DNA from 4 places in the Lysinibacillus sp. F12 genome. Region 1 is predicted to be linked to each of the others. Evidence: riboswitches for the same ligand, from Rfam matches in the RefSeq annotation. Region 1 holds a riboswitch; each other region holds the start of a gene.
What was found. Region 1 has a riboswitch for cobalamin ahead of mmgD (citrate synthase). Riboswitches for the same ligand answer to the same signal wherever they lie in the genome.

Region 1 (8,355 bases):
TTCGGAATCCATTTCGTTAGCCTTTGAAAATGAAGAATTAGATGTCATTTATGGGCGAGGGGTTATTAGTTTAGATAACTATACGTATTTAAGAGATAGTGGCAAATATAGAACAGCTACATCTGAGCCACTGTCTACGAAAGCATTACTGTTCAATACACAGTCTGGACCGTTAGCTGAGCTAAAGGTTCGACAAGCAATGCAATATGCTATCAATAAGGAACAAATGGTAGAAAGCATTACACATGGTACAGAAAAAGTGGCTAACACGCTATTTTGGGAAGCAATTCCATATGCCAATATTGATTTAGCCCCCATTATATATAATCCTGAAAAAGCACAGAAATTGCTAGAGGAAGCTGGATGGACGCTACAGAAGGGTGAAAAAATTCGTTCAAAAAATGGTCAACCCCTTACATTAGATTTAATCTATATTGCTACTGATGCCATTCAAAAACCTATGGCAGAGTTAATGCAGGGCGAGCTAGCGAAAATAGGCGTACAGTTAAATATTGAAGGCGCCGATGTGATGGTCGGTCTGCAAAAATTAATGGATGATCAGGTTGATATTAACTTCTGGCGAACTAATGGACCGCCGACTGATCCACATAGCTTTGCAAATGAATCAGCTACACCAAATGCTAGTGGTGTTTATGAAGCAAAATTAGGCTTACCAAATACTCAAGAAATCGATACTAACATACATCAATTATTAGTCGGGACCGATGAAGAAGAACGCGTGCAGCTATACACGGATATTTTAACAATGTTCCACAAACAAGCATTGTTCTATCCAATATCGTATGAAACGAATCAAGTTATTTATCAACCATATATGAAGGATTTTGCACCACGTGCTTCTGAGTATGACATTCCATATGCACAAATGGATAAAGAAAACTAAGTATGAAAGAGAGAGTGTGTCGAACCAGGACAACTCTCTTTTTATCATCGGATGAAATAGGAAGTGACGACATGTACGAATCGACTTGGATGTTTTGTGTAAAAAGAATTCTCACACTTCCATTTGTATTAGTAGGCGTATCTATTCTGACCTTTGTGTTTATTCGTTTCGTACCAGTAGAACCAGCAGAGGTCATTCTTCGACTTGCAAGAATAGCCCCAACACCAGAGGCTATACAAGCTTTACGAGAAGAATTAGGGACAGATAAGCCTTTTATCATGCAATATCTGCTATGGGTAAAAGGCGTTTTACAGCTAGACTTTGGGACATCTTTTGTTAGTAAATTACCCGTTGGTGATGAGCTATTTGCTAAGCTACCCGCTACCATCGAATTAGCTTTAGTAGCATTTATCCTTATTTTAACCTTTAGTATTCCGTTAGGGGTTGTGAGTGCATTATATAAGCATTCCTTTATCGATAAAATCATTCGATTATTTACAGTCCTAAGTGTTTCCATTCCAACATTTTGGTTAGGGTTTATCCTACTTTATCTATTCAGTTTAAAACTTGGGATTTTTCCGACGAATGGAAAAGGTTCAGGAGCACATTTAGTTTTACCAGCTTTCACATTAGCTTTACCTACAATCGGATTGTTCTCACAGTTTATCCGCTCTGCCATCATTGAAGAATACGAGCAGCCCTATGTAAAATATGCACAGCTTAGAGGCTTAAAAAAATCGGTCATTCTCATCCGACACGTGGGGAGGAATGCTGCCATACCGATATCAACTTTGTTAGGGATGACACTCGGAAATTTGCTAGGTGGGGCTGTCATTGTAGAGCAAGTATTTAGTTGGCCTGGACTCGGTAGATATTTAATAGAATCCATAACGAATCGTGATTACCCCGTTGTACAATGCTATGTGTTGGTGATCGCTGTCATCTATGTGCTCGCCAATCTAGGCACAGATGTATTGCATCGTTTATTGGATCCTCATCTGATGATGAAGAATAGGAGAGAGTAAAGTGAACTTAGAACGTATACATATGAGAAGATTTATGAGTCTCACTATACTAATCATCATTGGTTTACTAGGACTGTTTGCCCCACTCATGATGCCTCATGACCCTTTAGCAGTTGATATTTCTAAGAATTTTCTAGCACCTTCATGGGACTATCCATTAGGAACAGACCATTTAGGAAGATGTGTCTTCTCACGATTGCTTTTAGGGATTCGGTATTCTTTAGGTGCGGCGCTCGTCATACAAATAGTTGCTATTGTAGTAGCGATCCTGTTGGGCGCATGGGTCTCTTTAAAAAGAGGTATAATAGATGCGCTATTTATTCGGATATGCGATATTTTATTAGCTTTTCCAACACTTGTACTAGCATTTGGGCTTTTAGGTGTATTAGGGCCAAGCTTAAAAAATGTGTTAATCGCACTTATTTTGACACAGCTTATTTATTATTCAAGACTAATTCGAAGTTTATTTATCGGCATGAATGAAAAGGATTTTATTCTAGCGGCAAGAATAAGCGGTACTACAGGTGTGAAATTAATTATTCGTCACTATCTCCCTCATGTTTGGCCTCCTATTGTAACGATTGTTGCATTAGATATGGGAAAGGTTATTTTAGAGATTGCAGGCTTTTCCTTTATAGGGCTTGGCGTGCAGGCTCCCACTCCTGAGTGGGGAATGATGGTAAATGAAGGGAAGCAATATATCCGCCAACATCCCGAATTAATGCTATATCCTGGGCTTACTATCGTTCTAGTTGTCCTAGTATGTAATGTTTTGGCAAGTAGTTTAAAGACGCCTGACCAGTAAAGGGGAAGTTATGAAGAAAGTTTTAGAAGTGAAAGACTTATCGGTCAAAATTGGAGAACAAAATATTTTAAACGCCATTCATCTGACAGCCTATCAAGGCCGCGTTTTGGGGATTATTGGCGAAAGCGGTAGTGGGAAAACCATGCTTTGCCAAGCTATCATGCAAGCCTTACCGTCTAGAGCGCAGATTATCAAAGGGCACATATTCTACCATCAACAAGATTTATTGAAGATAAATGCTGCTCAAATGAGAGCTTATCGTGGAAGACATCTATCTATTATTATGCAAAATCCTTCGACTGCCTTTGACCGTGTGCAAACCATTGAAAGTCATTTTCGTGAATCATTAAAGGCTCATTTTGTTATAACTAAAAATGAAATTAGACAAATTGCTATGGAAAGCATGTCAAAAGTTAATTTACCTAATCCCGAGAAACTTTTACACTATTATCCATTCCAATTAAGTGGGGGAATGCTACAGCGTGTAATGATTGCTTTGTCACTCGCAATTCAAGCCTCGGTATACATAGCTGATGAGCCAACGACAGCTCTTGATACAGTCAACCAAAAACAGGTATTGACATTATTTGATCGGATTCGCCTGGAAACACAGGCAGCCATACTTCTTGTGACGCATGATTTAGGCGTTATTGCTGAACTAGCTGATGATGTAGCCGTGATGTATAAGGGGGAACTAATTGAACAAGCGAATGTCTATGATTTTTTTGATGCACCACAGCATCCTTATACAAAGAAACTATTACAATCCCGAATGATGTTTTAGAGGTGAAAAAATTGAAGCTACTAGAAGTGAGAAATATTGAGAAGAACTATGCACATAGACCGTTCATATTCAAGCGAAGACAGGATGCTCCTGTATTACAGAAAGTATCATTTTCACTTCAGGAGGGGGAATGCTTAGGCATTGTTGGACAAAGTGGCTCAGGAAAAAGCACATTGGGCCGAATTATATTAGGAATGGAAAGGCCAACAGCCGGTGAGGTTCTATTTCAAGGGGTTAATCTTTATGATGCCACTAGCCAACAGAAAAAAATGATACGGAGAGATTTACAAGCAGTCTTCCAAAATAGCTATCATTCATTAAATCCAAAGCACACTATTTTTCAAATTTTAGAGGAACCGTACCTAAATTTCGAGCATTATAGCTCAGCTGAGAGACACTATAAGGTAAAGGAATTACTTAATCATGTAGAGTTAGAAAAATCTATTGCCGAAAAGTATCCTTCCCAGCTTAGTGGGGGACAACAACAGCGTGTGAACATTGCAAGAGCGCTTGCCTTACATCCAAAATTAATTGTTTTAGATGAACCCATTAGTAGTTTAGATATGATTTTGCGAAAACAAATCATTCAATTACTGCAGACACTACAAAAGGATTTGCAACTTGCATACATTTTCATTTCTCATGACTTACAGGCTACACGCTTTATTTCAGATCGCATCCTCGTCATGCAAAATGGTCAGCTAGTAGAGGAAATCATGAAAGGTGAACCATTTAAGCATTCCGCATCACTTGAGCTATACAACGCGATTTTGCCCAGTCACCCTCGCGAAAGAATTCACAAGAATACTAGTTTGGAATGATCTGAAATGTCTTTGCGAAGAAAGTCCTTATTAAAATTCTTACATTGTTATTTGGAAAGCTTCGTAAAGGAGCTTTCGAACCCCCATATTTTGCCCTCTAGGTTGTTTAAGAGAGCGACCGTCCTCTGTTCCATATTATTCGGAAGTTCTTCCTTACTGAAATAAGTGAGGCTTAAGCTCTCACCATCCTTCATTTCCAATACACCCCTTACATGTTTAGCTCTATAAAGGTGAATGACTGTATAGATTTCATCGCCATTCGGATAACAGTAGTAATAATCAGGTCCTGAAAAAACACCGATAAACTCAAACTCTTTAGCCACGAGACCAGTTTCCTCATAAAGTTCACGAGCAGCAACCTGCTCTAATGTTTCGTTTATTTCCATTGAACCGCCAGGTAATCCCCAATCCAACGTATCTGAACGATGTTGAAAGAGTATTTTCTTATCATCATTAACAACAAGAACTGTCGAACCAACGCTTATAATTGGTCTATTACCGATAAGCTTTCTTAATTCAGTTATATAGCCCATCCCGTCACTCCTCGTTTCATCGTAATGCAAAACAAATCGCTTTTTTAAAGCAGGCTTCATAAATATAGCTCCATTGGGATTGATTAACAATCTTTTTTTGAGCGAAATAATGCTTAAATATGCAGAATAGTTCGTCAAAAATGAAAAATAGCTTTTTATAATCAGTCTTTTCTGAATTTTACCTATATTGATTGTTTGGAAACCTCTATGTTAAGGTAAAAAGACAAATTGAATATGCTAAATTTTGGTGGTTCAAATGGGTTTGATTCCATTTGATTAAAAGGGAAGTTGGTGTGAGTCCAACACTGTCCCGCAACTGTATGTAGGAGTTCCATAACGAGACCACTGTTTTGTTCTTCAAAACGGGAAGGTGTTATAGGAACGTTGATGATAAGTCAGGAGACCTGCCACTAAATAAGCATCAATTGACCTACGAGGATAGGGAGGTGTTAGCTACTGTATGATGATTGTGAATGGATGTAAGTTCACTGTTTTTTGTTCTGTCATACTTTTGTAGATTAACAACTTCTAAAGGATAGAAGTTGTTTTTTTGTTGTTCTTTCGAGTTTGAATGGTAACGCTTACAAGAATGATTAAACAAAGGGGTTGTAATCTATGGAGTTAACGTATTCACCAGGTCTTGATGGAGTTATTGCTGCGGAAACAAAACTGTCTTTCTTAGACGTAGTAGGCAGTCAAATTGTTATACGTGGCTATGATTTGATTGAACTATCTCAGCGATACGCCTATTTAGATATTGTCCATTTATTATTGCACGGAAACCTACCAACTACTGAGCAACAAGCTGACGTACAGGATAAATTGAAAGAAAACTATCACGTTCCACAAGAGCTTTTTCAAATTTTCAACTTATTACCAAATGGGACACATGCGATGGACGGCCTTCGAACTGGAATTTCAGCGTTAGCAGGGTATGATCAGCACATCCATGATCGTTCGACTGAAATGAATGTAACACGAGCATATCGACTTTTAGGTGGAATGCCCAACATCGTTGCGAATAGCTACCGTGTATTAAATGGTCAAGATGTTGTAGAACCGGATAGTCAGCTTTCTTATAGTGCTAATTTTTATTACATGATTACTGGAAGAAAACCAACACCATTAGAAGAGGGAATTTTTGACCAATCACTTGTTTTATATAGTGAACATGAAATGCCGAATTCGACCTTTGCTGCTCGTGTTATTGCCTCCACACAATCCGATCTGTATGGTGCTCTAACTGGTGCTGTCGCATCATTGAAAGGAAATTTGCATGGTGGGGCGAACGAGGCAGTCATGTATATGCTGCTTGAAGCTAAGACTGTGGAGGGCTTTGAAGCGATGCTGAAAAACAAGCTCAAAAATAAAGATAAAATAATGGGCTTTGGCCATCGTGTCTATATGAAAAAAATGGACCCAAGAGCGCAGATCATGAAAGAAGCTTTGTATAAACTATGCTTGGAGCAAGGGGATGACTGCTTATATCACATGTGCGAAGCCGGTGAAAAAGTGATGGTGGAGGAAAAAGGCTTGTATCCAAATTTAGATTATTATGCTGCGCCCGTGTACTACATGCTGGGCTTACCAATTGAATTATATACGCCTATTTTCTTTGGCTCTCGAACGATCGGTTTATGTGCACATGTGATCGAACAACATGACAATAATCGATTATTTAGACCTCGTGTTCATTATATAGGCGAGCGTCATAACCTTGAAGAATTGTCGGTATAATCAAGTTTTAACAACTCGCCATAGAGCTGATGGACATTCTGACCAATGCCCATCAGCATACTAGTATATCAAATTCATACCTTGAAAGGAAGATATAGATGATTAAAACGAATGAAAAAACGATGACAGACCAGCTTCTTATTGATATTGCGGATTACGTATTAAACACAAAGATTACGAGCGAAGAAGCTTACGAAACGGCTCGATATGTTTTATTGGATACGTTAGGTTGTGGCATTTTAGCTTTACAATATCCTGAATGTACAAAACTTCTAGGTCCTGTAGTACCAGGTACAGTCGTTCCAAATGGTACTCGTATTCCAGGAACATCCTATGTCCTTGATCCAGTTAAAGGTGCCTTTAATATCGGTTGTATGATCCGTTGGTTGGATTATAACGATACATGGTTGGCGGCAGAATGGGGGCATCCTTCTGATAATCTTGGTGGTATTTTAGCTGTAGCTGATTATTTGAGTCGTGTACGTGTTGCAGAAGGGCAAGAGCCTCTCCAAATGAAAGATGTTTTAGAAATGATGATTCAAGCCCATGAAATACAAGGAATACTTGCACTCGAAAATAGCTTAAATCGTGTTGGCTTAGATCACGTTTTATTTGTCAAAATAGCGACAACAGCTGTTGTTACAAAGGCTTTAGGGGGCACTCATCAAGAGATTGTCAATGCTCTATCAAATGCTTGGATTGATAATTCAAGTTTAAGAACCTATCGACATGCTCCTAATACGGGATCAAGAAAATCATGGGCTGCTGGCGATGCTACAAGCAGGGCCGTACAACTAGCAATGATGGCTGTGAAAGGGGAAATGGGCTATGCAACTGCATTATCTGCACCAGGCTGGGGATTCCAAGATGTGCTCTTTCATAAGCAAGAATTAAAGCTTGCGAGACCACTTGCATCTTATGTTATGGAAAATGTCCTCTTTAAAGTTTCATATCCTGCAGAGTTTCATGCTCAAACGGCTGCAGAATGTGCCGTTCATTTGCATGCTGAAGTAAAAAATCGCCTAGCTGATATTGACCGCATAGAAATTACAACACATGAATCAGCCATGCGAATTATCGATAAAGAAGGGCCTCTTCACAATCCTGCAGATCGAGATCACTGCCTTCAATATATTACAGCGATTGGTCTTATTTATGGTGACATTACCGCAAATCACTATGAAGATGAGGTGGCGGCAGATCCACGAATCGATGACTTGCGTAATAAAATGGTTGTTGTGGAAAAAGGCCAATATACAATCGACTATTTAGACCCTGATAAACGATCCATTGCGAACGCTGTTCAAGTTTATTACAAAGATGGTACATCAACTGAGCTAATTGAGTGTGAATATCCTTTAGGACATCGTTTCCGCCGTGAGGAAGCATTCCCTCAGATTATTGATAAATTCCAGCAAAACCTTCGTACGCATTATGCTCAAAAACAACTCAATAAAATAAACGATGTTTGTGTAAATAAAGAGCTGCTTGAACAAATTGCTGTTCATGAATTTGTTAATCTATTTATTTAATTTAGATGGATTCCGAACGCAATAAAGAGGAGGTATTTAAAAATGACATGGATTGTCCAAGAAGCAAAGACACAAAAACAATTAGCTGAACAATTTAAAGCTCATATCGCTCGTTCAGCTATTTTGCAAATACCAGGGGTACATGATGCAATGGCTGGTTTGATGGCTAAAAAAGTTGGCTTTGAGGCATTATATCTTTCTGGTGCCGCTTATA
Region 2 (8,355 bases), on a different contig from region 1:
TGGAATGACGACCTTTAATTTTACAATTAAAGATGCACCAACCCATATTTCGATTACGGAAGCACGTAATAAAGAAATAGGACAAGTGGTAACCGTATCAGGTATTGTAACAGCAAAATTAGAAACAGCGACTGCTCACATTCAAGATGAAGACGGCGCGGCGATAGCTATTTATCCTGTAGATAGTCTTACTGCAAAAGTCGGTGATCGGGTGTTGGTGCAAGGTAAAGTAGATGAATATAGTGGACTAAAGCAATTAACGAATATTTCGCTTGTTGGCATGCCTGTTCCTTCTACAATACCAGAGGCACATATTATTAAAAGTATTGAGGTTGGAGAAGACAATGAATCGAAATTAGTAACCATTAAAAATGTTGCTATTACTGGTTCAGGTCAAAACTTTACCGGAACTGATGATGCAGGCACATTTGCTATTTATGATAAAACAAGAGACTCTGGTTTAGTAAGTGGAAAAACGTATGGGGAAATTACAGGCATTGTTGGTCAATATACAAACCATCAACTCCTCCCGCTTCGCATTATTGAAGATGTAACAAAGGTTCAGGATATCAAAGCTTCTCACGTTGGTGGAATAACAGCTGGTACGAAGGTTACGCTTTCTACCATGACAGAAGGTGCAACGATCTATTACACATTGGACGGCTCTGCACCAACAACAGCTAGTACAAAGTATACAGGGGAAATTATTGTTAATCAGCCATTGACGATTAAAGCGATTGCAGTGAAAGAAGGTTTAACGAATAGTGCGATTGCTACATTTGTTTATGAGATGATTGATACTAACAATGCCACAATTAGCGATATTCAAGGGGCAAGCCACCTATCACCATATGTCAATTTAGCAGTAAATGATGTAGAAGGAATTGTAACATTCGTTATTAATTCAAGTAGCTTCATTATGCAAGAAGGCGAGACAGCATTCGATGGCGTAAAATCGACAGCGATCAAGGTAAGTAAGTCGGCACATAATGTAGTAGTAGGGGACGTTATTAAAGTATCAGGAAATGTAACTGAAGCGGGTGGCAACTCTCGATTAAGAGATACGCAAATTTCAGCAACCAATATTACAAAAACAGGTAAAGCAGTAATTCCAGAGCCTCTTGTGATAGGAGAGGATCTATTCCCGCCAAATAAAATTATTGATAATGATGGCTTGGCAATTTTTGATCCACAAGAAGATGGCATCGATTTTTGGGAATCCATTGAGTATATGCGAGTATCGTTCCCAGAGGCGAGAGTGATTGGACCGATGTATAATAATGATTCACCAATTGTTGTACCAAGCACAACAAATAATACATTTAATGTGAATGGCGGTTTAAATATTGCAGCCGATGATTATAATCCGGAAAAAATTATGCTTGAAGGAGTAGCTGGAAAAAATTATGATTCAGGGGATCGCTTTAATGAACCGCTTATCGGATTTGTAGAAAACTTTACAGATGGCTATCGACTGAACACGAATAATGTTTTTCCTAATGTAACAAAGGCACATCTTCAACAAGAAGTGACGCATCTTCAACCAGTAGCGGACAAATTAAATGTCGCTTCTTATAATATCGAAAACTTTTCGAATAATCCTGCCAATACATCTAACGAAAAAGTAGACAGAATTGCAGCGACATTTGTAAATAATATGAAGTCACCAGATATTATTACATTAGTCGAAGTTCAAGATAACGATGGTCAAATTGATTCAGGAAATGCAGATGCATCTGAAAGCTACATGCGATTAATTCATGCGATAAAAGCTGCGGGTGGTCCTGCTTATGATTGGATTGATGTCATGCCAATTAACAATACAGTAGGCGGTGCACCAGGCGGTAATATTCGTGTTGGCTATCTATATAATCCGACACGTGTTTCATTAGTGTCAGGTATAAAAGGGTTAGGCAACCAAGCGAATACATGGACAGCAGATGGAAGCCTTGCTTTAAATCCTGGCTTTGTTGATCCATCAAAATTTGTAGATACACGAAAACCAATTGCAGCGGAATTTGAATTCCAAGATGAACGTGTAGTTATTATCGGAGCTCACTTAAATTCTAAAGGTGGGGATGGTTCACTTTGGGGACCAACACAGCCACCAGTTTTAGAATCAGTTAAGAAACGTATTCAACTTGCTCAGGCCATCAATGATTTTATCGATGAAGGACTTGCCATAAATCCGAATTTAAATTTCATAGTGGCAGGGGACATGAATGACTTTGAGTTCACACCAGCACTTGAAACATTGAAAGGAGATGTTTTAACGAATATGATAGATAAAGCCCCAGAGCAAGATCGTTTTACGTACTTCTTCCAAGGGAACAATCAAGTGTTGGATCATATTTTAGTTTCGAATCATCTTGCGGATGTTACGGAAATTGACCTAATTCATATGAATGCGAACTTTACAGAGGCACAAGGCAGAGCATCGGATCATGACCCTGTATTAGTTCAAATTGATTTGCAAGCAGGAAAAGAAGAAATACCAACACCAATAGTACCTGAAAATGTATATAGCTTTAATCACTACAAGACTGGTAAATTAATAGTGAATCGTCCAAGCATTTCATTAACGTTAGGGGAAAATACCATTATTAAAAATGGCATTGCAGTATTTAGTCAATATGCCGAATTCCATGGCGAAGGATTTGCAAACAAAACTGTAGTGATCAGTCCTAAAAAAGGAAATGCGATTATTGACTTTAAAGGTACGAAAATTGGTTCCATTATTATTGAAGGAAAAAATGTAAAAGAAATCCGTAATTTACCTGCTGGATCGACCATAACGTATACAAAAGGGGCATCGGCAGAGGAAATTGAATTTAAGTAATGATACTTGCAGGAACAATGTAAAGCATATGCTAATCATACTTTATTTTGATAATTAAACAGTACGGACAGTATTCATGAAGTACAGTAAAAAAATTAGCCATTCCAAACTTTTGGAGTGGCTTTTACTTTTACCTCATTCATAACTAGCCTATAGTAGATTCATTTCTGTGGACAAGAATTCTTTCAACGGCAGATATTTGATGGTCCTATGTATTTTAAATATGAAAACGAAAAAATTGACGAAAAAAAACTAAATAGATATTATAGATATATTAAGTCTTTAATAGGGCGGTAAGACCCGACAAACTAAAAGTTATTTTATGCTACGTAATCTTTAATGAGGTAGTTAAACATTAAGGGGTTAATGACTCATAATTGAAAAGGTATATAACTTTTGCGGTGTCTTTTGCCTTAATTACAGATATTAAAGGTCTATAATATATTTTGATGTGGAGGAAAAAAGGATGAATAAATACGATTGTGTAATTATAGGTGGTGGCCCTGCTGGTTTAAGTGCTGCCTTAACATTGGGAAGGGCGCGCAGAAAGATTGCTATATTTGATAATGGAACTAATCGAAATCGTGTAACTCAAGAGTCGCATGGTTTTTTAACAAGAGATGGGATAAAGCCACAAGAATTTAAGAATATAGCTAGTAAGGAAATAAAATCTTACCCATCTATATCTATGTTAGATCAAACAATTATCGAGATAACTAAAGATGATAAAAGCGGTTTATTTTTTGTCAAAACTTCGGAAAATAAATCATATATGTCTGCAAAAGTATTGTTAGCTACTGGAATACAAGAGGAGTTTCCCCTCCCGCAAATCAGACAATATTATGGAAAAAGCTTGTTTAGCTGTCCTTATTGCGATGGTTGGGAGCTGAGAGACAAGCCATTGGCTATCATAGCAGAAAAAGAGGAGCATATTAAACATATGACCAAATTGGTTTTTAATTGGTCACAGGATTTAATCGTTTTTACGAATGGTCATCAACTTTCCGATAACGTTCAAAGTGAATTTGAACGTAAAAAAATTAAACTGTATACAGAATGTGTAAAAAACTTGCATGGGGAAGATAGTAACTTAATTAGTATTGAATTAGAAACAGGTGAACATATTTTAAGAAGTGGTGGATTTGTCGTACCTAATTTTTATCGTCCAAATAAATTTGCTAAACAGCTAAATTGCCAAGTTGATGAAAATGGGATAATTATTACTGATGGTGCTGGACGAACAACAGCGGCTGGAATATATGTTGCAGGTGAAACGGTAAAGGGGGGTGCCTCTTCTTTAATGATCGCTGCTGCGGAAGGTTTTAAGACAGCCTCTAGTATAAATTTGGATATCACAATAGATAGGTTTTAAGTAAAAGGTTAGCTGATGAGTATAGAAAATTCATCAGCTATTTTTGTAAATAAAGGATAAAGTTAATATACCTAGTTGAGCGGACAGAGAAAGAACTTGGATATGTTATACTATGAATACAGAATAACTGGCTAAAGGTACCTGATTATTATGAATAGTTGCAAAGGGACAAGTACAACGAAAAATCTGCAAAGATAGGATATATTGAGTATGATGAATGATTTACATCTTTCTCAAAGTGGGTTGACGATTATGTAGTTTTAGTCATAATTGCATCTTTACTATTATGGAAAGATGCCTTTTTTATGAATAAAATTTCAATTGGGCCTCCGTTATTAGGTAAATAAATGATCAGCATGTATCTTCCTATTTTTTTTATAGTTATATTTTTATATGATTATGTTTTAGCTCTTTCGTTTAAGGTTATGTGAGAAAATATGAATAGTCTCAAATTGATGAACTTTTATTTCGCGATTTACTTTTTATATAAAGGATGGTACACTTAAAACTATTGAAAAACAATATATTGTGTTCGTTTTGTATAGGTACTACTATATGTAGTTTAATAGGGAAGTTCGGTACTATTCCGACGCTGTCCCCGCAACTGTAAAGCTGACGATGATTGTAACCACTGTGCATTCGCATGGGAAGGAAATCAGAGATTGAAGCAAAGCCAGGAGACCTGCCTTTATAAAACAAATTTATCATTTCTTCGGGGATTAAGAGATGGGAACGTCAGTATTTTTAGTATGTTAACGTTTCCATGTAAGCTATCTCTTTAGAAGAGGTAGCTTTTTTATTTTATGAAAAGAGGGATTACTATGAAACTTTATACGAAAACAATCTGTCCAAAATGCCTTTGGGTAAAATCCGAATTACAACGAGCAGGACTTGAAGCAGAAATTGTTAATATTGATCACGATGAACAAGCTAAACAAACAATTATTGATGCAGGTTTTTTAAGTGTGCCTGTCTTAGAGGTGGATGAAACATTTATAGGGGATGTTCAGGAAATTGTTTCTCGTATTGAGATGATTACACTATGATCGTTTACGCTAGTCGTACAGGAAATGTCCGCAATGTAGTATCTAAACTAAGGGCAGAATCTATTGAACTCTCAGAGGAATTAAGCTTGAATAAGCCTTATCTTTTAATTACATACACAGATGGTTTAGGCGACATTCCAGCAAAAGTGCAACGTTTCTTAGATAAAAACAGAGATTTTTGTAAAGGAGTAGTTGCTAGTGGCAACAGTAACTTTGGACATCATGTATTTGGCGCAGCAGGAGAGAAAATTGCTACTACCTATCATGTACCATTAGTGAGGAAATTAGATTTGCGCGGCAATCAAACAGATTATGAAGCTATACAAACGTTTTATGAAACGAGGGTAATGGGATGAAAACTTATTTAAAGCTTAATAATGACGTACTGAATCGTTATAGTACAACGGGGCTACTAGAGTTAGAAAAGGATCGTGAGGCTACGCGCCGCTACTTTTTAGAATATGTCAACGTACGTTTACGTTACTTTATAGATATAGAGGAAAAAATCCGCTATTTAGTTGATGAAGGCTACTACGAAAAAGCTTTTATCGACATGTACGAGATGGATTTTATTAAAAAGTTGTACAAAAAAGCGTATGATTATAATTTCCGTTTCCCATCATTTATGAGTGCTAGCAAATTTTATGACAGCTACGCTATGAAAAGTCGTGATGGAGAAGAAATCTTAGAAAAATATGAGGACCGGATTGTCATTATTGCCTTGTACTTGGCACAGGGGAACACGGTACTAGCAGAACGTTCTGTGGAAGCGATGATGGAAGCCTATCAACCTGCAACGCCTACTGCATTAAATAGTGGGAAGAAAGCTCGTGGCGAATTAGTAAGTTGCTTTAAATTATCCATGGATGACTCCATGAATAGCATCGCTGAAAATATTGGTTATTGTTTAGAGCTATCACGTCTAGGTGGAGGGGTCGGGGTTAACTTAACGGATTTACGTCCTTTAGGTGATCCAATTAAAGAAATACTAAATCGTGCAAGTGGTGTGATTCCAGTGGCGAAACTATTAGAAAATTCTTTTAGTTATTCTAATCAGCTTGGTCAGCGTAATGGCTCAGGAGTTGTTTACCTAAATATTTTCCATGCAGATATAGAGAATTTTATTTCATCAAAAAAACCAAATGCTGATGATAAAATTCGCCTCGCAACACTATCAACAGGTATTATTATACCAAGTATTTTCTTCGAACTGATGAAGCGTGATAAAGATATAGTGTTATTTAGTCCATATGATATTTTTAAAGTATATGGTAAACGAATGTCGGAAATTTCAATTTCTGACATGTACTATGAACTACTAGATAATCCTAAAATCCGTAAAATTAAACGTTTGAATGCGCGTAGACTCTATACAGAGGTAAAAAAAGCTCAATTCGAATCCGGTTATCCCTTTGAAATTTTTGATGATAATGTCAATGACGTACATCCACTAAAAAATATCGGTCGCGTAAAAATGTCAAACTTATGTACTGAAATCTTGCAAGTTCAAGAAACTAGTGTTATCACAGATCAAGATCAACCTAACGAATATGGGTTAGATGTGTCGTGTAATTTAGGGTCAATTGATATCCACGCAGCGAGTAAAGTAAATGATTTTGAAGCATTAATCGATACAGCTATGCACTTATTAACAAATGTATCCCAAATGACGCACATCAAAAATGTTCCGTCGGTCGCAAAAGCCAATCAATTAATGCACTCAGTAGGTCTAGGGTGTATGAATCTCCATGGACATCTTGTTACGGAGGGAATTATGTATGGCTCGAAAGATTCTATTCATTTCATGGACCGCTTTATGGAAGCAATGAACTATTATTCTCTAAAATCATCGATGGAAATGGCTAAAGAAAAAGCAGAAACGTTCTATCGATTTGAAGATAGCGATTATGCTTCAGGTATCTATTTTGATCAATATGTAAATAAGACTGAAGAAGAGCTTTCACCTGCTGTATTAAAAGCACTCGGAAACATTCCAATCATTACTAGTAAAATGTGGGAATTATTAAAGCAAGATGTTATGCAATATGGCTTATTCCATTCATATCGTTTAGCTATAGCACCAACTGGTAGTATATCGTACATTCGTAGCTGTACGGCCTCCATCTCTCCATGTACAGAACGTGTAGAGGTTCGTGATTATGCAGATAGTCGAACAATTTATCCAATGCCACATTTAACAAATGAAAACAGTCATCTATATGTAGAGGCCTATGATGTTGATCCTTATGATTTAATTGATTTATACGCAGCTTCTCAAAAACATGTTGACCAAGGTATTTCAATGACTCTTTATGTCACTGATAATTGGACAACAGAACAACTAGCTAAAGTATACATTTATGCATGGGTTAAAGGGATTAAGTCCGTTTACTATGTTCGTCAACGATTACAAAGCTTAGAGGAGTGTGTAGCATGTCAAATATAGTGTATGAGGCAGTCAACTGGAACAAAGCAACAAGTGAACTGGCCCAAATTTTTTGGGACCAGCAATGGAAGCAAATTTGGTTTCCCGAAGAAATTGCAGTGAGTAAAGATATTCAACAGTGGAAAAGTTTTGAGCATCAGGACACGTATAAAAAAGTGTTTGCAGGATTAACCTTGCTGGATACCGTTCAGACAAATATTGGGATGAATCGTGTTGCTGCTTATACAGATGATTTACAGGAAAAGGCTGTATTAACCGTTTTTGATGCATTTGAGGCAATACATGCTAAATCATATTCTTATATATTTACAACGCTTTGTACAAACGAGGAAATAGACGAGCTCTTTGAATGGGTAAAGAAAAATGAATATTTACAATATAAGGCAAATAAAATAGCGGATATTTATAATAGTATTGAAGAAGGGGACGCTGAGAGCTTATGGAAAGCGATGTTTTCATCCGTTATGCTTGAATCCTTCCTTTTCTATTCTGGCTTTTTCTACCCATTATACTTAGGTGGGCAAGGTTTTTTAAGAAACAGTGCTGAAATTATTTCCCTCATTTTGCGCGACGAATCCATTCATGGTGTTGCAGTAGGATTTTTTGCTCAAAATCTATATAAGCAATTTTCAAAAGAAAAGCAAGAAGCTTT
Region 3 (7,706 bases), on a different contig from region 1:
GCTATATAACTGAATTAAGAAAGCTTATCGGTAATAGACCAATTATAAGCGTTGGTTCGACAGTTCTTGTTGTTAATGATGATAAGAAAATACTCTTTCAACATCGTTCAGATACGTTGGATTGGGGATTACCTGGCGGTTCAATGGAAATAAACGAAACATTAGAGCAGGTTGCTGCTCGTGAACTTTATGAGGAAACTGGTCTCGTGGCTAAAGAGTTTGAGTTTATCGGTGTTTTTTCAGGACCTGATTATTACTACTGTTATCCGAATGGCGATGAAATCTATACAGTCATTCACCTTTATAGAGCTAAACATGTAAGGGGTGTATTGGAAATGAAGGATGGTGAGAGCTTAAGCCTCACTTATTTCAGTAAGGAAGAACTTCCGAATAATATGGAACAGAGGACGGTCGCTCTCTTAAACAACCTAGAGGGCAAAATATGGGGGTTCGAAAGCTCCTTTACGAAGCTTTCCAAATAACAATGTAAGAATTTTAATAAGGACTTTCTTCGCAAAGACATTTCAGATCATTCCAAACTAGTATTCTTGTGAATTCTTTCGCGAGGGTGACTGGGCAAAATCGCGTTGTATAGCTCAAGTGATGCGGAATGCTTAAATGGTTCACCTTTCATGATTTCCTCTACTAGCTGACCATTTTGCATGACGAGGATGCGATCTGAAATAAAGCGTGTAGCCTGTAAGTCATGAGAAATGAAAATGTATGCAAGTTGCAAATCCTTTTGTAGTGTCTGCAGTAATTGAATGATTTGTTTTCGCAAAATCATATCTAAACTACTAATGGGTTCATCTAAAACAATTAATTTTGGATGTAAGGCAAGCGCTCTTGCAATGTTCACACGCTGTTGTTGTCCCCCACTAAGCTGGGAAGGATACTTTTCGGCAATAGATTTTTCTAACTCTACATGATTAAGTAATTCCTTTACCTTATAGTGTCTCTCAGCTGAGCTATAATGCTCGAAATTTAGGTACGGTTCCTCTAAAATTTGAAAAATAGTGTGCTTTGGATTTAATGAATGATAGCTATTTTGGAAGACTGCTTGTAAATCTCTCCGTATCATTTTTTTCTGTTGGCTAGTGGCATCATAAAGATTAACCCCTTGAAATAGAACCTCACCGGCTGTTGGCCTTTCCATTCCTAATATAATTCGGCCCAATGTGCTTTTTCCTGAGCCACTTTGTCCAACAATGCCTAAGCATTCCCCCTCCTGAAGTGAAAATGATACTTTCTGTAATACAGGAGCATCCTGTCTTCGCTTGAATATGAACGGTCTATGTGCATAGTTCTTCTCAATATTTCTCACTTCTAGTAGCTTCAATTTTTTCACCTCTAAAACATCATTCGGGATTGTAATAGTTTCTTTGTATAAGGATGCTGTGGTGCATCAAAAAAATCATAGACATTCGCTTGTTCAATTAGTTCCCCCTTATACATCACGGCTACATCATCAGCTAGTTCAGCAATAACGCCTAAATCATGCGTCACAAGAAGTATGGCTGCCTGTGTTTCCAGGCGAATCCGATCAAATAATGTCAATACCTGTTTTTGGTTGACTGTATCAAGAGCTGTCGTTGGCTCATCAGCTATGTATACCGAGGCTTGAATTGCGAGTGACAAAGCAATCATTACACGCTGTAGCATTCCCCCACTTAATTGGAATGGATAATAGTGTAAAAGTTTCTCGGGATTAGGTAAATTAACTTTTGACATGCTTTCCATAGCAATTTGTCTAATTTCATTTTTAGTTATAACAAAATGAGCCTTTAATGATTCACGAAAATGACTTTCAATGGTTTGCACACGGTCAAAGGCAGTCGAAGGATTTTGCATAATAATAGATAGATGTCTTCCACGATAAGCTCTCATTTGAGCAGCATTTATCTTCAATAAATCTTGTTGATGGTAGAATATGTGCCCTTTGATAATCTGCGCTCTAGACGGTAAGGCTTGCATGATAGCTTGGCAAAGCATGGTTTTCCCACTACCGCTTTCGCCAATAATCCCCAAAACGCGGCCTTGATAGGCTGTCAGATGAATGGCGTTTAAAATATTTTGTTCTCCAATTTTGACCGATAAGTCTTTCACTTCTAAAACTTTCTTCATAACTTCCCCTTTACTGGTCAGGCGTCTTTAAACTACTTGCCAAAACATTACATACTAGGACAACTAGAACGATAGTAAGCCCAGGATATAGCATTAATTCGGGATGTTGGCGGATATATTGCTTCCCTTCATTTACCATCATTCCCCACTCAGGAGTGGGAGCCTGCACGCCAAGCCCTATAAAGGAAAAGCCTGCAATCTCTAAAATAACCTTTCCCATATCTAATGCAACAATCGTTACAATAGGAGGCCAAACATGAGGGAGATAGTGACGAATAATTAATTTCACACCTGTAGTACCGCTTATTCTTGCCGCTAGAATAAAATCCTTTTCATTCATGCCGATAAATAAACTTCGAATTAGTCTTGAATAATAAATAAGCTGTGTCAAAATAAGTGCGATTAACACATTTTTTAAGCTTGGCCCTAATACACCTAAAAGCCCAAATGCTAGTACAAGTGTTGGAAAAGCTAATAAAATATCGCATATCCGAATAAATAGCGCATCTATTATACCTCTTTTTAAAGAGACCCATGCGCCCAACAGGATCGCTACTACAATAGCAACTATTTGTATGACGAGCGCCGCACCTAAAGAATACCGAATCCCTAAAAGCAATCGTGAGAAGACACATCTTCCTAAATGGTCTGTTCCTAATGGATAGTCCCATGAAGGTGCTAGAAAATTCTTAGAAATATCAACTGCTAAAGGGTCATGAGGCATCATGAGTGGGGCAAACAGTCCTAGTAAACCAATGATGATTAGTATAGTGAGACTCATAAATCTTCTCATATGTATACGTTCTAAGTTCACTTTACTCTCTCCTATTCTTCATCATCAGATGAGGATCCAATAAACGATGCAATACATCTGTGCCTAGATTGGCGAGCACATAGATGACAGCGATCACCAACACATAGCATTGTACAACGGGGTAATCACGATTCGTTATGGATTCTATTAAATATCTACCGAGTCCAGGCCAACTAAATACTTGCTCTACAATGACAGCCCCACCTAGCAAATTTCCGAGTGTCATCCCTAACAAAGTTGATATCGGTATGGCAGCATTCCTCCCCACGTGTCGGATGAGAATGACCGATTTTTTTAAGCCTCTAAGCTGTGCATATTTTACATAGGGCTGCTCGTATTCTTCAATGATGGCAGAGCGGATAAACTGTGAGAACAATCCGATTGTAGGTAAAGCTAATGTGAAAGCTGGTAAAACTAAATGTGCTCCTGAACCTTTTCCATTCGTCGGAAAAATCCCAAGTTTTAAACTGAATAGATAAAGTAGGATAAACCCTAACCAAAATGTTGGAATGGAAACACTTAGGACTGTAAATAATCGAATGATTTTATCGATAAAGGAATGCTTATATAATGCACTCACAACCCCTAACGGAATACTAAAGGTTAAAATAAGGATAAATGCTACTAAAGCTAATTCGATGGTAGCGGGTAGCTTAGCAAATAGCTCATCACCAACGGGTAATTTACTAACAAAAGATGTCCCAAAGTCTAGCTGTAAAACGCCTTTTACCCATAGCAGATATTGCATGATAAAAGGCTTATCTGTCCCTAATTCTTCTCGTAAAGCTTGTATAGCCTCTGGTGTTGGGGCTATTCTTGCAAGTCGAAGAATGACCTCTGCTGGTTCTACTGGTACGAAACGAATAAACACAAAGGTCAGAATAGATACGCCTACTAATACAAATGGAAGTGTGAGAATTCTTTTTACACAAAACATCCAAGTCGATTCGTACATGTCGTCACTTCCTATTTCATCCGATGATAAAAAGAGAGTTGTCCTGGTTCGACACACTCTCTCTTTCATACTTAGTTTTCTTTATCCATTTGTGCATATGGAATGTCATACTCAGAAGCACGTGGTGCAAAATCCTTCATATATGGTTGATAAATAACTTGATTCGTTTCATACGATATTGGATAGAACAATGCTTGTTTGTGGAACATTGTTAAAATATCCGTGTATAGCTGCACGCGTTCTTCTTCATCGGTCCCGACTAATAATTGATGTATGTTAGTATCGATTTCTTGAGTATTTGGTAAGCCTAATTTTGCTTCATAAACACCACTAGCATTTGGTGTAGCTGATTCATTTGCAAAGCTATGTGGATCAGTCGGCGGTCCATTAGTTCGCCAGAAGTTAATATCAACCTGATCATCCATTAATTTTTGCAGACCGACCATCACATCGGCGCCTTCAATATTTAACTGTACGCCTATTTTCGCTAGCTCGCCCTGCATTAACTCTGCCATAGGTTTTTGAATGGCATCAGTAGCAATATAGATTAAATCTAATGTAAGGGGTTGACCATTTTTTGAACGAATTTTTTCACCCTTCTGTAGCGTCCATCCAGCTTCCTCTAGCAATTTCTGTGCTTTTTCAGGATTATATATAATGGGGGCTAAATCAATATTGGCATATGGAATTGCTTCCCAAAATAGCGTGTTAGCCACTTTTTCTGTACCATGTGTAATGCTTTCTACCATTTGTTCCTTATTGATAGCATATTGCATTGCTTGTCGAACCTTTAGCTCAGCTAACGGTCCAGACTGTGTATTGAACAGTAATGCTTTCGTAGACAGTGGCTCAGATGTAGCTGTTCTATATTTGCCACTATCTCTTAAATACGTATAGTTATCTAAACTAATAACCCCTCGCCCATAAATGACATCTAATTCTTCATTTTCAAAGGCTAACGAAATGGATTCCGAATTTGGGATGATTTTAACCTTTATTTTATCTACGAGAGGCTTTTCTCCCCAATAATGTTCATTACGGCTAAATAAAGCATATTCATCTTTTTTATAGTCGGTTAAAACCCATGGCCCTGTGCCAATAGCTGATTGAATGGAATCATTTGTCTTATCGCCGTCTGGGAAGCCATTATCCCCTAAAAAACGGAATGGTCTGACAAAGGCTAATTCGTTTAACACAGGGTAATACGGTTCGTCTAATTGCAAACGTATTGTTGATTCATCTACTTTGACGACCTCTTTTATATGGTTGACCATGCCCATCCAAGAATGCATGTCACGATTCGCTAATACCGCATCAAAATTGCGAATCACATTATCAGCATTAAAGGCAGTCCCATCCGAATAGTTAACATCCTTGCGTAAATGGAACGTATAAGCAGTTTTATCCTCTGAGATGACCCAGCTTTCTGCTAGCTTTGGCGTAATTGTCCCATCATCGTTATACGCCACTAAAGATTCATAAACCATTGCTTGAGCAGTCATCTGATTTGGTAAATATGTATGGGGGTTTAATGGGCCTACATCTAATGGCCAACCAATCGTAATCATTTTTTCATCTGTCTGTTCAGTTGATGCTGAGTTTCCTTTGTCTTTTTCCGTGCTTGTACAACCTGCAAGAAAACTGAAGGTCAAAACAAGCATGTAAGGCAGTAAATACTTCGTCCATCTCATTTTTTATCTCCTATCTCTATTCCCTGTTCATATCTACAAATTGAATAGAAAGAAGGCATAAAAAAACCTTATTCTACAAGAATAAGGACAGATAAACCTACAATACGTAAGCTACCATCCATCTCCCTATCTTTCGTAGATCATCAATGAATCTTCTTACAAGCAGGCATTCTGGCTTATGAATCATCATTTTGCTTCACCTTCCCAAGAAAAAACTCAGTGGTCATCGAAACAAAACTCCTCATTTACAGCTGCGGGACAGCATGGGATTTACACCCATTTTCCTTTTAATCGAACGAAAAATAATTTCATTCAAACTTGTAATGCAATATTTGAAATTAGTAATAAACATAACATGCTCAAATGTTCACGTCAATTTTATTTTCTGAATATAATAAACAGATACAAAAAGACCAGGCAGATAACCTGATCTTTGCTTAACTCCTTTTATCTCTCGTTATCTCGATATAGATTCCTTCACCTCCTGACGCAATAGTTTGGTAGCAGCCACCATATTAGCTAAAGCCGCTATTGTTTCTGGCTCTTTCCTTGTTTTTAAGCCACAGTCCGGATTAATCCAAAATTGATGTTTGTCTAAAACTTGTAAACTATCTCTCATGATGGCTAACATTTCTCCCTCACTCGGCACACGTGGACTATGAATATCGTATACACCTAATCCAATCCCTTTTGTATAAGGATGCACTTGAAGTGAAGAAATAAGCTCTCCATGGCTTCGTGATGTTTCAATAGAAATCACATCAGCATCTAGCGCACTAATGGGTTCTATGAAATCGTTAAATTCGCAGTAACACATATGTGTATGAATTTGTGTTGTATCTTTTACACTCGAGGTAGCAAGTTTGAAGGCATTGATTGCCCAGTCTAGGTAAGCCCCCCAATTTTCTTTACGAAGAGGTAGCCCTTCTCTTAGTGCTGGTTCATCCACTTGAATAATGGAGATACCTGCCGTTTCTAGTGCTTTCACTTCCTTACAAAGTGCTAAAGCAATTTGATAGGCCACATCTTTCCGAGAAATATCATCACGTACAAAGGACCAATTTAAAATGGTCACTGGCCCTGTCAGCATCCCTTTGACAAAGCGCTTCGTTAAGCTTTGGGCATACGCTGACTCTTTCACGGTAATGGATGAAGTCCATTCAACATCTCCATAAATAATCGGAGGCTTCACACAGCGAGAACCATACGAAACCACCCATGCTTTTTCAGTAAAGGCAAAGCCCGTCAGTTTTTCACCGAAATACTCGACCATGTCTGTCCGTTCAAATTCTCCATGAACCAGTACATCTATATCCATATCCTCCTGCAAGTGAATCCAGCGCTTTGTTTCCAGTTCAATAAATGCTTCATAGTCTGTATTCGATATTTGTTTCTTTCGCCAAGCATTCCGATTTCTCTTCACCTCATCAGATTGAGGAAAGCTACCGATTGTTGTTGTAGGGAATAGTGGTAAGGCTAACGCCTGCTGCTGTAATTTTTGACGTTGACTAAAATCACTATGTCGCTCAAAATCCTTTGTGGAGACGGATTGAACGGCTTGCTGGATCATCTTATTTTGACGAATCGGATGATTTTTTAGTGCTTCAATGGCTTTCATACTTTCTGAGAAATTATGACGTCGAGTTCCGTTTTGACCCTTTCTATATTTAGTTAGCTCAGTAATCTCTTCGATTTTTTCATCGGCAAACGCCAGTGCTTGTTTGAGAACAGGGTCCAACTTCTTTTCAAATGAAGTAGATATTGGTACATGTTGCAGGTTACTTGAAGGTTGAATCCACAATTCCTTAGCATCACTTAGTTTTTCAATTGCTTGAATCATGGCATTCGCTTCCGCTAGGTTTGAACGCCATATATCACGACCATTGACCACCCCAATGGCTAAAACTTTATCTGGAGGGAAACCATATTGTCGAAGTGACTCCATATTCCCTTTATAGCCATGTACAAAATCTAAGCCAAATCCTTGTACAGGCAGTGTAATTAATGTTTCATAGGAGCATAATGCTTCAAAGTATGTTTGTAGCATTAGTTTTGCTGCTGGAACTGTCATCATCAATTGAGCATAGATTTCTTGAACTAGCTTCAGTTCTGCTGAGTCAAG
Region 4 (8,355 bases), on a different contig from region 1:
AAAGTGCATGGCTGCTTGAGCCTCTTGCCAAGGGACAGTATAGCCTTTGCCTTTAGCGCAAAAAATGCTGGAAGAACTGTATTCAGGGTCCGCATTTTTATCATAGCCTATCTGGGCTATTACTTCTTCTGCATTATGACACACATCATAGCCATCAAATTGGAGGGTAAGTGAGCCTTTCCCATTGGTATAGGCAGCAAAGATTGTGCTATAGCTCATAAAGGTTGCTACAGGTGCACGTCCTGTCAAAACAACGTCAGTTTCGGTGAGGTCTGGGTCGTCGAATGTGCCGGCAGCCTGTTGAATGTCAGTCATCATACGGCCAATAAAATCATTGGAAGCTTTCATTTTAAAGCGATAATATGGCTCAAGCAGGATGTTCTGTGCTTGTTCTAGTCCTTGACGTAGTGCTCGGAAAGTAGCTTCTCGGAAATCACCACCAGAGGTATGCTCATTGTGACCACGCCCCGTTAATAGCGTAAAATGAATATCTGTGACGGCGTAGCCTGTGAGTAAGCCGTGATGATCACGCTCAAACAAGTGCTTCTCAACGAGACGCTGGTTGCCCACTGATAAATCATCGGCATGACAGGCATTACTAAAGGTAATTCCTGCTCCGCGTTCATTAGGCTCCATTAATAAATGAACCTCTGCATAATGCTTGAGTGGCTCAAAATGACCGTAGCCTGTAACGGTTGTCCCAATTGTCTCCATATATAATATTTGCGGCTCTCCAAAAGAAATGTGTAATGCAAAACGTTTCAATAACACGTCAATCAGGACTTCTAACTGAATGACACCCATTATGTGCACATGGATTTCCTGAAATTTTTCCTGCCACACGACACGCAATGACGGCTCCTCGGCCTCTAGTAAACGGAAAATCCTTAATACTTCTTTTATATGTTGCTCACCCTCATATTGAACTTTTGCCTGTAATGTAGGGACAAGCTCATAGGGCAGTGATAGCAATTTACTGCCAATTCGATCCCCAATATTTGCCTGACTGAGCCCTTTAACAGCGAAGATTTCACCAGCCTCAACTTGCTGAACAGTTTCAAATCGACTGCCGTTATATAGGCGAATTTCTGTTACTTTTTCTGTGATATCTCCAAATGTAAATTCATCCCGAACATGTAACTTGCCTGTAAGGGCCTTGATGAACGTTAAACGTTGATGTCCATCATGGCGTATTTTAAAGACCTCTCCTTGAAAAGGTGCTTCTGGCTCGAAGTGAGTACCCGTTAGGAATGGAAGTTGAGCAATAAATTCCTCAATGCCTTCATCCTTCAACGCAGAACCTATAAAACAAGGAAAGGCATCCTCATTTTTAATCATCGTTTGTAGTCTAGTCATGCATTGGCGATGTTCCAATGTTTCATTCAAAAAGTTATCTAGCAGTTCTTCATCACGCTCTGCCAGCAATTCCATAATCGTGCTTGAAACATAGTTTTCCTGCAGTGGTTCATCTATGAGGATTACATGTTCTGAGAAATCCTTATGCAGCTGAGTCATAACAGCTCTCACATCTGCTCCGTCACGATCTATTTTATTAATAAAAAAGAATGTAGGGACATGATAGTTCCGTAAAAGCTGCCATACAGTTTCTGTATGACCCTGTATACCCTCTACAGCACTAATAATAATGATGGCATAATCCATGACACGAATGGCACGCTCCATCTCAGGGGAGAAATCGACATGCCCTGGTGTATCGATCAGCGTATATGTATCGTCGCCGATAGTCATGCGACCTTGCTCGGCAAATATTGTAATGCCACGTTTACGCTCAAGCTCATGATTATCTAAATAGGCATCCTGATGATCGACACGCCCCCGCGCTTGAATACTATTGGTATGATAAAGCATTTGCTCAGAAAAGGTTGTTTTTCCTGCATCAACATGAGCAAGAACCCCAATCGTCTTGTACATACTAAATCCTCGTTTCTATAGGTGGCTATGTTCTCATTGTATCAGAATACTAGCACAAATAATTCTTGTAAAATGATTCGTCTTTTTGTCGAAATAGTGCTAATATAATGATGATTGCAGATTTTGCAATTTACTCTGATTGCGAATTAACTCATGAACTGCTAGTCTATCAATAGAATGAATAAAACATATTGGTGCAAATGGCATTTGTCATTTTGCTTAAAAGGGAAATCGGTGTAATTCCGATGCTGTCCCGCAACTGTAAATGGGGAGTCTATACAGGATGCCACTGTAGTTTAACTATGGGAAGGTGTATAGATGATGAACCTAAGCCAGGATACCTGCCAGTATGTGTATGCTAACTAAGAACCACGAGGATGGGGATAGTGATAAAGGTAACTATACCGTTTTTTCACTATGCTACTCTCTTGGCGACAAGAGGGTTTTTTTATGCCCTTCCAATGATCCTGGTAGCAAAGAAGTCTCTGATTTCTTTCTATATTTATGACAACAAAGGAGAAAAGGACATGAAAAAATGGAGAAGTATATGGCTGGTCATGCTCATCGCGCTCATCGCAGTTTTAGGAGCGTGTGGTACAAAGGACAAGCCTGAATCAGCAACGCAAACTGAAAAAGTTGAACCGTCTGAGGCGACAACGACTGAGGTAATCATTAAAAATAATGGAACTACCCAAACCTATAAGGAAGCACCTACAAAGGCAATTAGCTTAAATCAGCATGTAACAGAAATTATGCTTGCATTAGGGCTAGAGGATTCCATGGTAGGGACTGCTTATTTAGATGACGAAATCTACGAGCCGCTTCAAGCAGCCTACGATAAAGTTCCTGTTCTTTCAGATCAATACCCAACGAAGGAGCAAGTCATTGATGCCGGGGCAGATTTCTTGTATGCAGGCTGGAAAAGTGGCTTTGGTGAAAAAGGTGTAGGAACACCAGAGGAGCTTGAGGAATTAGGAATTCATACGTATTTACATACAGCTTCTAATATGACAAAGCCAACATTAGAGGATATTTTCACTGATATTCGTCATATTGCAGAAATATTCCGCGTGGAAGATCGCGGCGAAGCATTCATTGAACAAATGACAAAAGATGTCGAAGAAGTTCAAGCTAAATTACCAAAAGATAGAGAAAATTTACGTGTTCTAGTCTTTGACAGTGGTGAAAAAGATGTATTCACAGCTGGCCAAAACTTTATGAATGAGCTGGTGACAATCGCTGGCGGTCAAAATATCTTTGGAGATGTGGAGTCAGGGTGGACAACCGTGTCGAAGGAAGATGCAGTAGATCGCAATCCAGAGGTGGTTGTCATAATTAATTATGGTGAAACAACGGCTGAACAAAAGATAAATTTCTTAAAAAATGATCCAGCCTTGAAGGAAATGGAAGCAGTCAAAAATGATCGCTTTGTCATCCTTCCACTTTCAGCGGCATCTGAAGGGGTCCGTGCAGCAGAGGCCATTCAAATTTTAGCTAAGGGCTTCTACCCAGAAAACTTTTAAAAATTTCGAGCTAGCAAAGTGCTAGCTCCTTTTTCTTAAGGAGCGATAACTATTGAACGCATTTCGTCAAAACATACCAGATAAAACATTTGAGACCCTTAATCAGCAAGGTGGATTTTCGCGATTAGCAGTAAGCCCTGGCATTATCAATAAGCATTACACACCAGCCCAATTTCAAAAAATAGCAGAAATTGTAGGAGAGAAGGGAGCCATTAAATACTCGGCTTCCTATAGCATATTATTATCGATTCCCTCTAGTGAATTAACTGAAGCTACCCGTGCCTTACAGGAGGCTGGACTGTTTGTTGCATCGTCAGGGCCTCATATTGTTATGAAAGCATGTGATTTTTGTGACGGTGAAAAAATGGAAGCAGTTCCTCAAACAGAACAGCTCTATCAGGCGTTGGATGGTATAACCGTGCCTGCAAGAATGCGAGTCAATGTGAATGGCTGTGCATCCGCCTGTTATAATCCCACATATGATGACATCGGTTTGGTCTATCAGCATGAGAGCTTTGATGTTTATCTAGGAGCCATTCCTATGGGGACGAAAGCACAGGCGGGTACTCTCTTTGCAAAGAGAGTAAGGATCGACCATATTGAAAATTTTTTGCTACAAATCATTCGTCTTTATCAGGACCAAGCTCGTTCCAATGAACCTTTTTATAAGTTTTATCGCAGAACAAAATCGAATGCGGATTGGGAACTAGTAAAAAAATCGATCGAGTAGCAGGAATAATACTTAGGGTGTCGAAATATTGTAGTAGAGCATAGAAAATGACAATACAAAGGAGCAAGAACATGACATCTAAACAAGGGATTCAACCAGAGGATCTTTATCGCTTGAAATCAGTGGCAGATCCACAGCTCTCACCTGATGGGACTGAGGTAGTTTATGTAGAGACACGTATTGATGAGAAGAAAAAGGACTATATATCTAATTTGTTTTATATGAATTTAAAAGACAAACGTCCTCAGCAATGGACATATGGTGACTATCGGACAAGCTCTCCTGTGTGGTCGCCAGATGGCAGTCAAATTGCTTTTTCTTCTACAAGATCAGGCAAGCCGCAAATTTTTGTGCTTTCGAAAACAGGTGGGGAGGCAAAACAAGTAACGTATTGTAAAAACGGTGCGTCAACGCCTGTCTGGTCTCCATGTGGAGAGAAAATTGCCTTTTCCGTTATGCTCGGTAAAGATGAAACTATTCTAGATAAAGTTGAAGATGACAAGAAAGAAGAAAAAGAACTAAAGCCGCTAGAAATCGATAAGATGAAACATAAATCAGATGCTGGTGGATTTACGGATATGGACCAGCATACCCACATCGCTATTGTCGATTTAAAATCTGGTGACTTAGAGCAAATGACAGAAGGGAACAAGCATTGCCATCTGAGTACATGGTCGCCCGATGGCAACTATCTTACGTACTTAGCAGATCAAGCAGAGGATTTAGATTTTTCATTTAATGCGGATATTTACTTATTAGATATAGAAACAAAAAAGAGTCGCAAGGTAACCGAGGGAATTGGCTCTTATTACCAAACATCATGGTCTCCTAATAGCCGCTTCCTTTCCTTCGTTGGGGGAAAACGTGAGTTTGAAAATGCCACACAAGCGAAGCTATGGATTTATGATATGGAACAAAATCTGCTCAACTGTGCCACAAGTGAATTTGATGCCCCTGTCGGTGACTATGTCATCGGTGATTTCCTGCAAGGGGTAGCAGCTCCACCTGTGCAATGGATGAATGATAATCATAGTTTCTACTTTCAAGTAACAGATCACGGCAATGCGGCAATTTATTTTGGTAATGTGGATGGAGAGATTTATCCAGCTATTCACGATGATCAATATGTTTATGGATTTTCATTAGATGCTCAAAATGACCAAGCAGTTGTCGCAATAAGTACGACAACAAATCCGGGCGATTTATATTACGTCAACTTAAAGACGGGTGAAAAAGAACGGTTGACAACCGTCAATGAAGAAGTTTTAAAGACGAGAGAGATAGCTGTTCCTGAGAGTATTGAGTTTGAAGGAGCTGAGGGCTGGAAGGTCAATGGCTGGATCATGAAGCCAGTGGGCTATGAAAAAGGGAAGAAATATCCTCTTATTCTTGAAATCCATGGTGGTCCACATGCGATGTACGGCAACACTTATTTCAATGAATTCCAAATCCTAGCTGCTCAAGGCTTTGCGGTGCTGTATACAAATCCGCGCGGAAGTCATGGCTACGGACAAACGTTTGTGGATGCAGTACGTGGTGATTATGGTGGCAATGACTATCAAGACCTAATGGCTGCAGTGGACTATGCTTTAGAGCACTATGATTTCATTGATCAGGATCGACTAGGTGTAACAGGTGGGAGCTATGGTGGCTTTATGACCAACTGGATTGTTGGGCATACGAACCGCTTTAAGGCAGCAGTTACACAACGCTCAATTTCAAACTGGATTAGCTTTGCAGGTGTGAGTGATATCGGCTATTACTTTACAGACTGGCAAATACAAGCGGGGCTCGATAATATGGAGAAGCTATGGCATCATTCTCCATTGAAGTATGTAGACAATGTTGAAACACCGTTGCTCATTTTACACGGTGAAAAAGATTATCGTTGTCCGATTGAACAGGCGGAGCAATTATTTATCGCCTTGAAATATCGTAAGAAAGAAACAAAATTCGTCCGCTTCCCTGAATCGAATCATGAACTGTCAAGAAGCGGAAAACCAACATTAAGAATTCATCGTCTGGAATATATACGAGATTGGTTTGTGGAAAAACTTTAACAAAGAGGTGGCTTAGGAAGTGAACATACTTCTTAAGCCTTTTTTATCGAAAAAAAGAATCACAGCAAAGTGTGATTCTAGATCAGTTAGTCGATTTTTTGAATAAAAACGACCTTCAAATAATTAAATTCAGGATATTCACGAGGCACACGGAAATCCTTTGGTAAACCATATTCCTCTACAATTTTATAGCGTGTACGAGTCTCTTTAAATGCTTGGTCGATAAATCCTTTAAACTTTTTCATACCGAAGCTTGCATTATTTGTAGAAGCCACAATAATACCATTTTTGGCTGTAATCGCAATTGTATCCTTCAGTAATTTTGGATAGTCCTTCGCCGTTGAGAACGTCATTTGCTTTGTACGAGCAAAGCTAGGTGGATCTAAGACAACAAGGTCAAATTTTAATGCGTGACGCTGTGCATATTTAAAATAATGAAAAACGTCCATTACTTTTATATCCTGGGCTTCATAATCAATTTGATTGACGCTAAACTGCTCAATTGTTTTGGCTAAACTGCGCTTCGCAACATCAACACTTGTTGTTTTAATAGCTCCTCCAAGCGCGGCTGCTACTGAAAATGCCCCTGTGTAGGAGAAGGTATTAAGCATATTGGCTGTGTTTGCATAGCGCTCACGAATAGCTAATCGTACTTCCCGTTGATCAAGAAAAATCCCTGTCATCGCACCATCATTTAAATGGACTGCATAGGTCATCCCATTTTCCTTGACCAAAATTGGAAATTCGCCAGGAGTCCCCATAACAAAATCATCCTGTTCCATATATTGGCCTTTACCATCAAATCGTTTTTTCTCATAAATAGCTTGGTAGTTGATGGTTTCAGCAAGCGCCTCATAAACGACTTCTTTCAATGAGTAAATACCCTCGCTATACCAACTCACCATATAGTAGCCATTAAAGAAATCGATCGTTAGGCCACCAATGCCATCACCCTCACCATTGAAAACACGGAAGGCTGTTGTATGTTCATTCTGGAAAAATGCTTCTCGGAGTTGTATGGCTTTTTTGAACTTTTTAATGAAAAAAGCTTTATCGATGGTTTCATTGATATCAGTCGTCAAGACCCAGCCAATCCCTTTATTTTGAATACCGAAGTAACCTGTACCAATAAAACGATTATGGTGATCCATCAGCTTAAGTAGTGTCCCTTGCTCGGAAGGGAGTTGTCGTGCATCCACCGCATCTTTTGAAATTAATGGGTAGCCTTTTTTTAATTGATCAGCAAAAGGCTGCTTTATTTGTAGGGCAATTGTTTGTGTCATGTTGTCATCCTTTAAAAAACGTTTTGCTCTATTATCGCACTGTTTGGACGGGATAGCCAAACTTATTTCAGGAATTCAGCAATTTTTGCCACTGTTTCGATGGTCGCCTCTTCAAAATAATGCATCTTGCTAAAATAGCTATGAATCAAACCAGACATGGTCATATGCTCTACAGGTACTCCTGCGTCCACCAGTTTTTGGGCATAACTTAAACCTTCGTCAAAGAGTACATCTGCCTCTGCTGCAATGAGGAGGGTTTTAGGCATATGGCTTACATCCTCAAGTTGTAGAGGAGATACAAATGGATTCGCATAGTTGGATTCCTCTGTATAGTGCTGAGAAAACCATTGCATACCTTTTTTATCGAGGCCGAAATTTTCACCATAAGCCTGATAGGATACGGTCGTGAAATCTACATTCGTAACGGGATAAATGAGTACTTGTGCTTGCAAAGACGGACCACCCGAAGAAGCAGCTAAGTGGGTCACGACCGTTGCTAAATTTCCGCCGGCACTGTCCCCAGCAACCGTCAACTGAGCAGCATCGCCGCCAAATGCTTTGATATGGTCATGCACCCATACTAAGCTATCGTAGGCATCCTGTAATGGAGTTGGAAAAGGAAATTCTGGAGCTAAACGATAATCTACTGAAACGACAATAGCTTGTGCTTGTTCTGCTAATAGCTGACAGCCAGCATCAACTGACTCTAAATTACCATATACCCAGCCACCACCATGATAATAGACAATAACCGGTAATGGTTGGTGATGAATAGGGATATAGAGTCGTAGCGTAATTTGAGCACCATCACGCACTGTAATTGCTTG

Region 2: another riboswitch for cobalamin. It lies ahead of AC3CH7_RS03640 (glutaredoxin family protein); the one in region 1 lies ahead of mmgD (citrate synthase).
Region 3: another riboswitch for cobalamin. It lies ahead of nikA (nickel ABC transporter substrate-binding protein); the one in region 1 lies ahead of mmgD (citrate synthase).
Region 4: another riboswitch for cobalamin. It lies ahead of AC3CH7_RS00040 (ABC transporter substrate-binding protein); the one in region 1 lies ahead of mmgD (citrate synthase).

Annotation. Positions count from the first base shown of each region.
Region 1 covers NZ_JBYMLP010000002.1:237,426-245,780, reverse strand. Annotated here, with positions in the region: gene nikA (nickel ABC transporter substrate-binding protein) at 1-904, shown strand, start outside; gene nikB (nickel ABC transporter permease) at 976-1,929, shown strand; gene AC3CH7_RS08210 (ABC transporter permease subunit) at 1,931-2,734, shown strand; gene AC3CH7_RS08205 (ABC transporter ATP-binding protein) at 2,745-3,518, shown strand; gene AC3CH7_RS08200 (ABC transporter ATP-binding protein) at 3,521-4,339, shown strand; gene AC3CH7_RS08195 (NUDIX hydrolase) at 4,387-4,872, opposite strand; cobalamin riboswitch at 5,104-5,298, shown strand; gene mmgD (citrate synthase) at 5,488-6,609, shown strand; gene AC3CH7_RS08185 (bifunctional 2-methylcitrate dehydratase/aconitate hydratase) at 6,708-8,141, shown strand; gene prpB (methylisocitrate lyase) at 8,184-8,355, shown strand, end outside.
Region 2 covers NZ_JBYMLP010000001.1:699,020-707,374, reverse strand. Annotated here, with positions in the region: gene AC3CH7_RS03650 (chitobiase/beta-hexosaminidase C-terminal domain-containing protein) at 1-2,839, shown strand, start outside; gene AC3CH7_RS03645 (NAD(P)/FAD-dependent oxidoreductase) at 3,306-4,211, shown strand; cobalamin riboswitch at 4,738-4,915, shown strand; gene AC3CH7_RS03640 (glutaredoxin family protein) at 5,033-5,257, shown strand; gene nrdI (class Ib ribonucleoside-diphosphate reductase assembly flavoprotein NrdI) at 5,254-5,613, shown strand; gene nrdE (class 1b ribonucleoside-diphosphate reductase subunit alpha) at 5,610-7,703, shown strand; gene nrdF (class 1b ribonucleoside-diphosphate reductase subunit beta) at 7,691-8,355, shown strand, end outside.
Region 3 covers NZ_JBYMLP010000003.1:676,853-684,558, forward strand. Annotated here, with positions in the region: gene AC3CH7_RS17285 (NUDIX hydrolase) at 1-482, shown strand, start outside; gene AC3CH7_RS17290 (ABC transporter ATP-binding protein) at 530-1,348, opposite strand; gene AC3CH7_RS17295 (ABC transporter ATP-binding protein) at 1,351-2,124, opposite strand; gene AC3CH7_RS17300 (ABC transporter permease subunit) at 2,135-2,938, opposite strand; gene nikB (nickel ABC transporter permease) at 2,940-3,893, opposite strand; gene nikA (nickel ABC transporter substrate-binding protein) at 3,965-5,584, opposite strand; cobalamin riboswitch at 5,729-5,921, opposite strand; gene metE (5-methyltetrahydropteroyltriglutamate--homocysteine S-methyltransferase) at 6,042-7,706, opposite strand, start outside.
Region 4 covers NZ_JBYMLP010000001.1:1,961-10,315, reverse strand. Annotated here, with positions in the region: gene AC3CH7_RS00045 (GTP-binding protein) at 1-1,932, opposite strand, end outside; cobalamin riboswitch at 2,108-2,295, shown strand; gene AC3CH7_RS00040 (ABC transporter substrate-binding protein) at 2,460-3,455, shown strand; gene AC3CH7_RS00035 (precorrin-3B methylase) at 3,508-4,185, shown strand; gene AC3CH7_RS00030 (S9 family peptidase) at 4,257-6,245, shown strand; gene AC3CH7_RS00025 (class I SAM-dependent rRNA methyltransferase) at 6,332-7,528, opposite strand; gene AC3CH7_RS00020 (alpha/beta hydrolase) at 7,591-8,355, opposite strand, start outside.